3 linked regions of the Pyrobaculum calidifontis JCM 11548 genome follow. The protein of the gene in region 2 binds, or shares a complex with, the protein of the main gene of each other region. Links are inferred from orthologs where the notes say so. Each region holds a gene or a part of one and is shown on either strand. Other genes may lie near its edges.

Region 1 (3,198 bases), 1.5 Mb from region 2 along the record:
CGACGGGGACGGGCCTCCCCTCCCCATCCACTTTCACAAAGACCATCCTGCCAACTGTGGCTAAACGCGCCTCGCCGCCCCTAGAGACGTACGCCTCCACAAGGACCCCCATGCTACTCCTCCGCACATTGACCACCCACCCCCTGTAAGTCACCAAGTCGCCCAGCCTCACCGGGGAGACAAAATGCGTCTTATCCAAAAACCCCAACACAACGTTGCCCTCGGCGAACTTCATGGCAGTAATAGACCCGGCGTCCACCAGCCAGTGGAGCATATATCCACCGTATAGATTCCCCAGAGGGTTGACGTGCCGCTGCGAAACCCACGCCACGTACTCCGTCAAAGTGTCCAACACGTCCACAGACCCCCAAAGCTAGGCGCATTTAAGCTTACCGTCGTAACGATGTCGATGTAAAACGGTGGAGCCCCGGCCGGGATTCGAACCCGGGACCTCCCGCTGTCTCGGCAGAGTGCCTACGAGGCGGGCGCTTTGGCCCAGCTGACGCTGTCCGACCGGGCTGAGCTACCGGGGCCTGGGCAGTGGTACTACGCTCTTAATAAATTTTTCCGCATAAAAGCCGGGGAACCGCCTTTCATCGGCCCGCACATCTGCGGCACTCCGGCGGCACTCAAGAGAATAAGCAGACGCGTTAAAATATTTAACGGGCGACAGCCTTGGCCAACTTCTGCTCGTAGTACTCAACAATCTTCTTTTTCACCTCCTCGAAGTGGCTCGGCAACTCCTCCGGCGGCAAGCCGCGTTGTAGATACCGGCTAAACCTGGCCTTATACGCCTCGGGCGCCTCCTCTTTAAGCCTCTTGGCGTACTCGGCCACGTGCTCTCCCCTTATCCTCTCCTCGCTTGGCACCACCTCCTCTCCATGTGGCACCTCCACCCCTGCGTCGATTACGCCTTTCATGACTGCGAAGACTCTAGCCCCAGGCGTAGGCCTGTGGAGACCTATGTCTAATATAGCCTCTTTGATGCCCTTGGCCCTTGCCTTGTACCCCACTATTAGGCCGAGCAGGTATGCCGCAGAGGTGTTGTTCTCGTCGCCCTTCCAGCCGAACTTGGAGAGGACACGTGTGTCAAGTCCCACCACTGTCTCATCGCCATGCGGCCTCGCGATAACTATCTGCGCAATTAGGTGCTTATTGGTCTTGCGGACCACTAGGCGGGGCTTCCTCGAGAGGAGGAGCTTCCTCCTCTTCCTATAGTTCGTAACTCCCTCCCTCCTCCGCCGAAACGGGACCTTATACCTAGCCCCCCTCGCCATGTTACTTCACAGGCTCCTTCGTCAGCTTGTGCTCATTTATGTACGTCTTAAGGTGTCTAAGGTCGCGGAAGTAGTTGCCCTTAACCATTCTATACAACTGGCGCCACGTGGCGGGGTCCAGCTTCCCCTGCCTCTTCAAAGTGTTTAAAAACCTGCGCATGACCCGCATCTTGTTAACCCAAGCCTCCTCCTCGTCCAGCCTCCTCCCCTTCCTACTGCCCTGGCCCCTCCTCCTACCCTTCTTCTTCTTCTCGTGCAACTCCCTCCAACGGCCCCTAGAGTTGCCCTTCTCAGGCTCAGCCCAGATAAGGCCCTCGTCTATAAGCGCCCGCACGTCGTCCTTTGTCACCACCTCCTCCAGCCTGCCGACGGCCTCTGGCGAAATTTTCACCCGGCTAACCCCAACGCCGAGGATCTCCGCAGCCAGCCTCTTAACGTCGACCATGGCTACTGCTGAGGCTGAGCAGTATTTAACTCTTTCTTCAACAACTCCACCACCTCTTTGCCGGGGTTAAGCACGTAGAACCCCAGCTCCCTCGCCTTTTTCACAATCTCCAGCCTCTTCCTAAGCCCCACAGTCCTCCCAATCCTCACCGCGTGCACCTTGGGGTCCAGACCCGCGAGGTCCTCAGGCCTGTGGACAAGGACTTCCACAAAGCCGCTTGGGTGAAGGCCGCGCACGGCGGCCGGCTTCCTGTAGCCCACCTCCACGGGCTTCGGCCACCCCTTCCACTTCCTCCTAATCTTGTTGTCTAAAGTCCTCTGATTCCTCCACCCGCTGTCCTCAATACGCTTGTACCTCCACTGGTCAATCCGGACAAACTCCGGCTTCCTCCGCTTCATTTGTAACCTCAGCCTCAAAAGCCTCTTAAGTGGCTGAGGAAGCTCCCTCCTAGGCACGACTACCAAACTACGCCCCCTATTTAAACTTAAAGCCGCAAAAGGCGGCCCTAGTAGACGTAGGCCAAAAGGACGCCGCCAATCTTCTTCTCCTTTGCCTCCAAGTGCGACATCACTCCCTGGCTCGTAGAAATCACCAAGATGCCGATCTGCCTCGCTGGGAGGTACTTCTGTTCCCACTCCACGATCTCTCTGTACTTCACCGGGAAGCGGGGCCTAATTGCGCCGATGTCGTTGATCTTGCCGAGAAGCTGAACCACGTACTTCCCACCCCTCCCATCGTCTATGTACTCAATCTCGCCCACATAGCCGTACCTCTGTAACACCCTCAGCGTGTAGTATATCAACTTGTTGACTGGCCAAATCACCACCTGCCTCTTGCCCATGGCCTCCGCGTTTTTAATCGCCGTGAGGGCGTTGGAAAGGAGGTCCAACATTACCATAGGCCCCCGGGAAAGCCCACTTTAAAAACTTTAGTAGTACTTCTTAAACCCCAAGACGGGCGCCACCTCTCTAAAACACCTCCTACAGAGGTACAGGCCGTACTTCCTAATCACAGCCTCCCGCGTCCCACACCTGAGACACCTAATTTTGCTCTTCCCATAGGGCCTCTCCTTAGGCGGCTTTGTAGAAGGCACGAAGGGGAAAAAGGGCCTCCTTTAAAAATTTTTACGACTGGAGAAACAGCTCGAAGTTGCGCTGGAAAATCTCGTCAAGCCTCCCCGTCTGCATGAGGTTCTCAATGACCTGGTCCACCACCAGCTTCAAGTCCTGCGCGCACTTGGGCATAGCCACGGAGATGTAGCCAGCAGTGCCGGGGATCTCGAAGGAGATCTTCAAGTCGGGGAACTTCCTCACAAGCGCCGTGGCGATAGACCTGTCCAAGATAATGGCGTCCACGTCCCCCCTCCTCAACACCTCAACCATGTAGGGGTACACCTTGTCGTACCGCCTCACAGCCGCCTTGCCCGGCTTCTCCAAGTTCTCCGCCGCCCACTCCTCGTGAGTAGTCCCAATTTGA
Region 2 (3,388 bases):
CTGAGATACTTTCCCTAATACGGTCTCTTCAGTCGAAGTACAACATAGCCATGATGTACATCACTCACGACATAGCCACGGCCAAGTACTTGGCGGATAAACTACTAGTAATGTACGCAGGTAAGGCGGTGGAATACGGGCCGTTTAGAGATGTGATAAAGGAGCCTCTTCACCCCTACACTCAGGCGCTCATAGAGGCGTTGCCAGATCCAGATCCCACGAACAGGCTTAAAATACGTAAAGTCCCGCCGGGAGAGCCGCCAAGTCTAGTCAATCCGCCGACTGGGTGTAGATTCCACCCACGTTGCCCATATATGATAAAGGGCGAGTGCGACAAAGAAGAGCCGCCCCTCGTGGAAGTAAAGAGGGGCCACTACGTGGCCTGCTGGCTTCATATAAAGCGTTAACATTTAATACGTGGCTTAGCAAATCCATCTATGAAAATTGAGCGAAGCGGCCAGCCGGTAACCGCATTGCTAAGGCTTTTAGAAGAGGACTTAAAACGCGACGACGTAATTTACGTCGAGCGCGTCCCAGCTCCAAGAGCGGGGGAGCGCTATAGGGAGGTAGTCTCCAAGTTCTTCACGGAGTTTGGAGTTGCCACAGTGTACATAAGGGTAAGAACGGCAACGTTTGAGCGTAGATATGTGATATCTGCGAAATTTGACTGGGTGTCTGGCGGAATCGTGGAAGGGTGGGTCGTGGAAGGCAACGTGGTCAAGATTTACGAGCCTATAGCCGTGAGCGCCCCAGATATTGAGAAGACACTTGACTACTACGGCGACATTTTCTGGAAGACAGAGGAGAAGCTCCTCTCGAAAAAGATGGCGCAGACCTACGTCGAAGAACAACAGCCGCCAGCGGATTAGCTTATTTTTACTACTGGGGCTTCTGTCCCAATCACCATTATGTAGTCTAAGATCGTTCTTCTTACCTCCTCGCCTTTTCTAAGAGCCACAACGGATTGACGTCTTTTAAGCGTCCACACCACTTCAAAAAACTGGCCCACAAATCCTATGTTGCCACCGTGAGTTACTACGGCGAGCTGGCCCAGCCTCAGCGGCAAATGAGTCTTAATCGCCTTGTTTTCCAAATCGTACACCACAGTGTCAAAGGTCTTTATCTGGCGGCCTACGTCGGGCGGTAGTATCAGGTTGCGGCCGTCGTGAAAGTGTAGCTGAATTCTGCCGCCGCTTACGGCGGTTTTACCTTCTACACGTAGCGGCTTTAGAGCCGCCTCGCTGGACGGTATGGGTTTCAAGTCGTAGTACTTGGCCTCGTCTGGCACCACTCTATAAATCTCGCCAGTTGGCACTATTTCAACTACGTCCATGAGCCCTATGGGGAATTTATAGTCTTTTCTTACGACCCCGTCTACCTTTATGTACCCTCTCGAAATTATGTACCTCGCCTCGCGTAGCGTTTTTGCATATCGCAGTACATCCCTTACTACAACTGCCAACGGAAGAGAGTATTCCAAACTATGTGGCCCCGTTGATGGCCTTACGGCCCAGACTCCACCGGCTTTTCTGGGTATTGGCCACCAATATGGCGCCAGCGACTTTCTAAGATGAACCATGCTGGCCCCTCTTCCTCCTCTCTATAAGTTTTTGCCTTGCTTTGTCCGACAGATCTACGTCTACGATCATTACCTTGGATGGGTGTATTGGATAGTAGACCGTCTGCCCCCTGCTATTGGTCCTAGTAGCGCCTTCCACGAAGATTCTCACCCTCTTCAAATCCACTTTGACAACTTTGCCTGTCACGCCCTTGAAATCTCCCCGCATTATTAACACGGTATCTCCCCGTCTTACTGGCAACCTTTTCACGCCCAGCTTCTTCTGAAGCTCAGGCGATAGTTTTGCGTTTAACAGTTTTCGCCTAAGGTGGAGCGGCGCGGCGTATAGACTCAGCCTTTGTTTGCGCGGTTGTGCTGACGCAGTAAACGGCATAGCCGACACGGTGCGTACTATATATAAAGTTTATCACGTCGTTTTCTTAGCCGACTTACGCAACGCTTGGTTTAACTCATCCAAGTGTCTTATTATCCTCTCATGGATCTCTATTATCCTCTTTATCGCCTTGTCGATCTCTTCCACAGGCGCCCCTACTAGTTCTAAAAAATATTTTACCCCTTGCCTCCACCACGTCGTGATTTTGCGACTCCTTGGCGGCGCTGGCGAAGTGGGCAGGCTTGCTGTACTCATAAGGACGGCCTACAATGGCATACTGTTAGACTACGGCGTAAATTTTGACGCAGAAGGAAGGCCTGTTTTCCCACTTCACGTACGTCCCCGCGATCTTACTGCAGTTTTTTTAAGCCACGCACACCTAGACCACAGTGGGGGTGTGCCAACGCTTTACGTGACGACAAAGACGCCGCTTTATGCCACGCCTTTGACTATGGAACTTTCAGACCTCATGTATGCAGACGCGATAAAGCTCTCCGGCTACTACCTCCCATACACCCAAGAAGAGGTGAGAGAGGTCATGTCTAGCGCCTTTCCTCTCACATATGGCGAGCCGGTGGAAATCGGCAGAGACGCCGTGTTGACGACGTATAACGCAGGCCACGTGCCGGGGAGCGCGATAGGCGTTATAGAGGTCGAGGGGGCGACGGTGGTATTCACCGGCGATTTTAACTTGTCTGATACAAATCTGCTGAGGGGGGCCGACTTGTACAATATACCAAAGAACCCAGACGTGGTAGTTATGGAGGCCACATACGCCTCCTCGACGCATCCGCCTAGAGACAAGATGGAGACGGAGTTCGTAAATGCGGTGAGGGAGGTAGTGGAGGGCGGCGGCACAGTGCTGATACCCTCCTTCGCCCTTGGAAGAGCCCAAGAAATACTGTTGACATTAGTAAAAAATAAGCTTGATAGTTACCCAATATACATAGATGGGCTCGCGCGCCAGATTAACCAGATAATTGGCAGATATCTGCACTTGGTCAGAGATCCGGCACTTTACAAGAAGGCGCTTGAGGTAGCTATAGAGGTGCCAAACGCCTATGTGAGAAAAGGCGCGGCAGAGGAGCCCTCGATAATCATAGCGCCAGCTGGCATGCTAAAGGGGGGAGCCGCCTTGTTTTACTTCAAGCGGCTTGCCGCCAACAAGAAAAACGGAATCTTTCTGCCATCGTTTCAAGCTCCGAATACGCCTGGGTTCGAAATCTTGAGCAAAGGGCATGCCGTGGTAGAAGGCGCCACCATAAAGGTCGAGGCGAGAATTGAGTGGTTTGACTTCAGCGCTCACGCCGGTAGAGACGAGCTAAGAGCCTTCATAAAACACTTCCACGAAGATACAAACATCCTGCTTGTTCACACAGACCCTGCGGCATCGTCACCATTCGTTAAACAGCTAATCGAAGAGGGCCGCAGAGTAT
Region 3 (3,169 bases), 1.2 Mb from region 2 along the record:
TCTTCTCCTCCTCCCCCGCCGCCGTCAGCTCCTTCTTCAGTCTATTTATCTCCGCCACGGCGTTTGTGGCAGAGTATATGTAGCCCACCACTAAGTCCGGCTTAGCCCCCCGAGCCACGGCCTCCGCCGCCTCCTTCCTAACGGCGCGGTAGCCAATCGCTGCGTACATCACCTGGACGCCGCAGTCGTCGACGTAGAAGTGCGTCTCCACCTTAGCGCCGCAGAACTTCAAAAGCCGCGCCAGCGAGTCGCCCAAAATGGCGTTTCTCCCATGGCCAATGTGCAGAGGGTGGACGGGGTTGGCAGAGGTGTGCTCCACGAGGAAGGACCCCCCTGGACATACGTCTGACCCATAACGCCTGCCCATTTCAGCCACTGCGTCGAACACAAGCCCGGCCAGCCTGGCCACGTTCAACTCCGCGTTGAGGTACAAGCCATCTGCAGAGACCCACTGCAGATACTCAAGCCCCCAGTCCCCCTCCGCCGCCGCCTTCAACTGCCCGGGATCCACCTTGTACTTGTGGAAACGCGCAGTGAAGTAGCCAAACCTCTTCGCCCTCTCCACCTCGGGCACTTCGCCAATGCCAAGCCGCTTCGCCACCTCGGCCACCACTCTCCCAAACTCCTCCCTAGCAGGCTGTAGAGGGTCCACAAAGGCGAGTAATTCCCACTTATAAAACTTTAAAAACTCGTGCAAACGGCCGCCTATGGCTGAGGAGGTAAAGTTCTCGCCATACGAGGATGCAGTAGCCGGGCTAGTGGTACAGATACTGGGGAGGACAGGCGTGGCAGGCGAAGTAACACAAGTGAAGATCAGAGTACTAGAGGGGAGAGACAAGGGCAGAGTACTCACTAGAAACGTAAAAGGCCCAGTACGCCTCGGCGACATTGTAATGCTAAGAGAAACCGAAAGAGAAGCCAGGAGAATTACGGCAAGATGAAGATCCACAAGTGCTCCTTCTGCGGCGCCGACATACCCCCAGGCTACGGCATAATGTACGTAAGAAGCGACGGCACAGTACAGAGATTCTGCAGCAGAAAATGCTTCGTAAGCGCAGTCAAGTACGGGAGAAACCCCAGAAAACTTGCATGGGTAAGAAAGAAAAAAGCCAAAACTTCAAAGTAGTACACTTCTCCTCGTTATACCCGTAGTACCGGTTGACGCGCCGAGGCGTGAATCGGTAGATGTATATCAGCCACAAGCTATACACTTTGTACTCCTCGCAAGTGGAGTGTCGCCAAAACGACAGTTGCAGTAAAAATGTGAGGGAAAAATTAGCGTCTGACCGGGATGGCGTTTAGCCCGTGTTTTGCCCTAATCTCGTTGATCTTGTTTACCAGCGCCTCCAGCTCTCCTGCAGCTTGGCCTGCCTCAATTACCACCGCGGCCGCGGCGGCCACGTTTATCCCAGCCGCCTTTCCCAACTTCTCCTTAGACGGCACATAGACGTAGGGCACCTTCTTCTCCTCGCAGAGAAGCGGGAGGTGGGCAACAACCTCGGGGGGGTCCACGTCCTCGGCAATTAACACAAGTTTCGCAAGGCCGCGCTCCACGGCTTTAGTAGTCTCGTTAGTCCCCTTTTTGATCTTCCCCGTCTGCCTCGCAATTGAAAGTATCTCCAGCGCCTTCTCAGCCACGTCGCTCGGCACCTCGAATCTGACGTAGAACGGCTTCCCCGGCAGAGGGTTGGCGTAGAACGTCTTTGGGTCAATCGTCACCGCCATGGCCCCCTAGAAATAACCCAATATATAAACTTTAGGCCGCCTCTCTGCGGAGCTCCTCGAGCCTCCTCCGCTTCAGCGTCTTCACAGGCCGCTCCGCCACGACGCCCTGCGGCATAAACATTAGCACCAAGATGACGACTATGCCGAAGACCATGTACTGGAAGAAGACGGGGTCCACGTTGACCACCTGCCTAATCCCCTCCTTGTACAAGCTCAACAACCTATCCGCGGCGTAGTATATGCCTACCCCAACTAGCGCGCCCACGTTGTTGCCGCTGCCCCCAATGATCAACATGAGCCAAGCGTAGAAGGTGTAGAGTGGGACAAACTGGCCCATGTTTACGAAGTTGTTGTAGAAAGCCAGGAGGGCGCCGGCCACGCCGCTGAGCGCCGAGGCGACCGCCAAAACTCTAACCCTAAAGCGGACTATGTCTTTTCCAAATACCGCAGCCGCCGTCTCTGCGTCGCGGATAGCCCTAAGCGCTCTGCCAAAGGGAGAGTTGCCCAGCCTCTCCGCCACGAAGAAGGTCAACACGAGGAGCAAGACGACGACGAGGGCGTACCCCCAGGGCCTGAGCTCCCCCATCCACACAAAGGGATCCGGCACCACGGCACCGAAGACCCCGCAGGCCAACTGGGGGGTGTAGGTGGTTATTACTCTAATAGTCTCGGCGCTCACCAAGAGGAGAATGCCTAGGTAGTCCTCGCGGAGCCTTATGGCCGGCCAACTCATCACTACGCCGAACACCCCCGCCAACGCGGCGGCTATGATGAGAGCCATAAGGAAGAACGCCACAGCCTCCAGGGGATTGGAGAGGAAGATCCCCTTTATCACATCGGCCGCCTGGTACTGATAGGCGGTGCAGTACGCGTCGAGGTTTGCCAGGGGGTTTATCCCAAGTCTGCTCTGTATAAGGCCGCCGTATAGGAGGAGCGCAACCTTAGTGGCAATTCCCCCAACGGCGAAGGCCCCCAGCGCCAAGAACATGACTTTGCCAAACTGCGGCAGGCCCAGGTACCCCACCTCTAAGTTGAGGCTGAGGACGTATATAGCGTATATAGCCGCTATGGCGACCGTCTCTCTTATAAATACATCAATTTGGAGAAACATATCACCTCCCCCGCTTGGTTAAGAGTGAGACAAGTCCCTGAGGCATGAATAGCAGAATGACAATGACGATGGAGAAGGGTATGATCAACTGAAACTCTATGGGCACGTTGAGGGGGGCCAGGATATATGCTGCGCCTAGCACTGTGCTAAGTCCCACCACGTATCCGCCTAAGAGGCCGCCGAATATGTTGGAGAGACCGCCCACCACAGATGCGACGAAGACAAGGGCGAGCCTCAGCCAGCCCAGCTCCTCAGTCATGGGGAAGAACATGGCCATGTACACCCCCGCGAGGCCGGTCACGGCGCCTATTAAGAACCACGCAATGGCAAAGA

The links. The genes of interacting proteins can lie anywhere in the genome.
Region 1: rplX (region 2) and PCAL_RS00915 share a complex: the UniProt entries of both Methanocaldococcus jannaschii proteins name them as parts of the 50S ribosomal subunit. The link is inferred for Pyrobaculum calidifontis JCM 11548 from one-to-one orthologs.
Region 3: rplX (region 2) and rpl7ae share a complex: the UniProt entries of both Methanocaldococcus jannaschii proteins name them as parts of the 50S ribosomal subunit. The link is inferred for Pyrobaculum calidifontis JCM 11548 from one-to-one orthologs.

Annotation. Positions count from the first base shown.
Region 1 is NC_009073.1:168,184-171,381, forward strand. What follows is about bases 1-2,894. They hold PCAL_RS00915 (50S ribosomal protein L19e), read right to left. Parts: upstream 1,723-2,894; coding sequence 1,279-1,722; downstream 1-1,278. Other genes in these bases: PCAL_RS00900 (acyl-CoA thioesterase), read right to left, coding at 1-361; PCAL_RS00910 (50S ribosomal protein L18), read right to left, coding at 660-1,277; PCAL_RS00920 (50S ribosomal protein L32e), read right to left, coding at 1,725-2,186; PCAL_RS00925 (30S ribosomal protein S8), read right to left, coding at 2,228-2,620; PCAL_RS00930 (30S ribosomal protein S14), read right to left, coding at 2,651-2,815. Outside these bases: more of PCAL_RS00935, read right to left, coding at 2,895-3,198. UniProt on the Methanocaldococcus jannaschii protein: Binds to the 23S rRNA.
Region 2 is NC_009073.1:1,624,206-1,627,593, forward strand. Bases 260-3,038 are described here. They hold rplX (50S ribosomal protein L24), read right to left. Parts: upstream 1,953-3,038; coding sequence 1,566-1,952; downstream 260-1,565. Other genes in these bases: PCAL_RS09225 (ABC transporter ATP-binding protein), read left to right, coding at 260-407; PCAL_RS09230 (hypothetical protein), read left to right, coding at 438-869; PCAL_RS09235 (30S ribosomal protein S4e), read right to left, coding at 866-1,579; PCAL_RS09245 (MBL fold metallo-hydrolase), read left to right, coding at 2,152-3,038. In the rest of the region: more of PCAL_RS09225, read left to right, coding at 1-259; more of PCAL_RS09245, read left to right, coding at 3,039-3,388. UniProt on the Methanocaldococcus jannaschii protein: One of two assembly initiator proteins, it binds directly to the 5'-end of the 23S rRNA, where it nucleates assembly of the 50S subunit. Located at the polypeptide exit tunnel on the outside of the subunit.
Region 3 is NC_009073.1:424,157-427,325, forward strand. The notes cover bases 1-2,865. They hold rpl7ae (50S ribosomal protein L7Ae), read right to left. Parts: upstream 1,726-2,865; coding sequence 1,276-1,725; downstream 1-1,275. Other genes in these bases: PCAL_RS02385 (arginine--tRNA ligase), read right to left, coding at 1-652; PCAL_RS02390 (30S ribosomal protein S28e), read left to right, coding at 708-941; PCAL_RS02395 (50S ribosomal protein L24e), read left to right, coding at 938-1,126; PCAL_RS02405 (branched-chain amino acid ABC transporter permease), read right to left, coding at 1,757-2,836; PCAL_RS02410 (branched-chain amino acid ABC transporter permease), read right to left, coding at 2,838-2,865. Also shown: more of PCAL_RS02410, read right to left, coding at 2,866-3,169. UniProt on the Methanocaldococcus jannaschii protein: Multifunctional RNA-binding protein that recognizes the K-turn motif in ribosomal RNA, the RNA component of RNase P, box H/ACA, box C/D and box C'/D' sRNAs.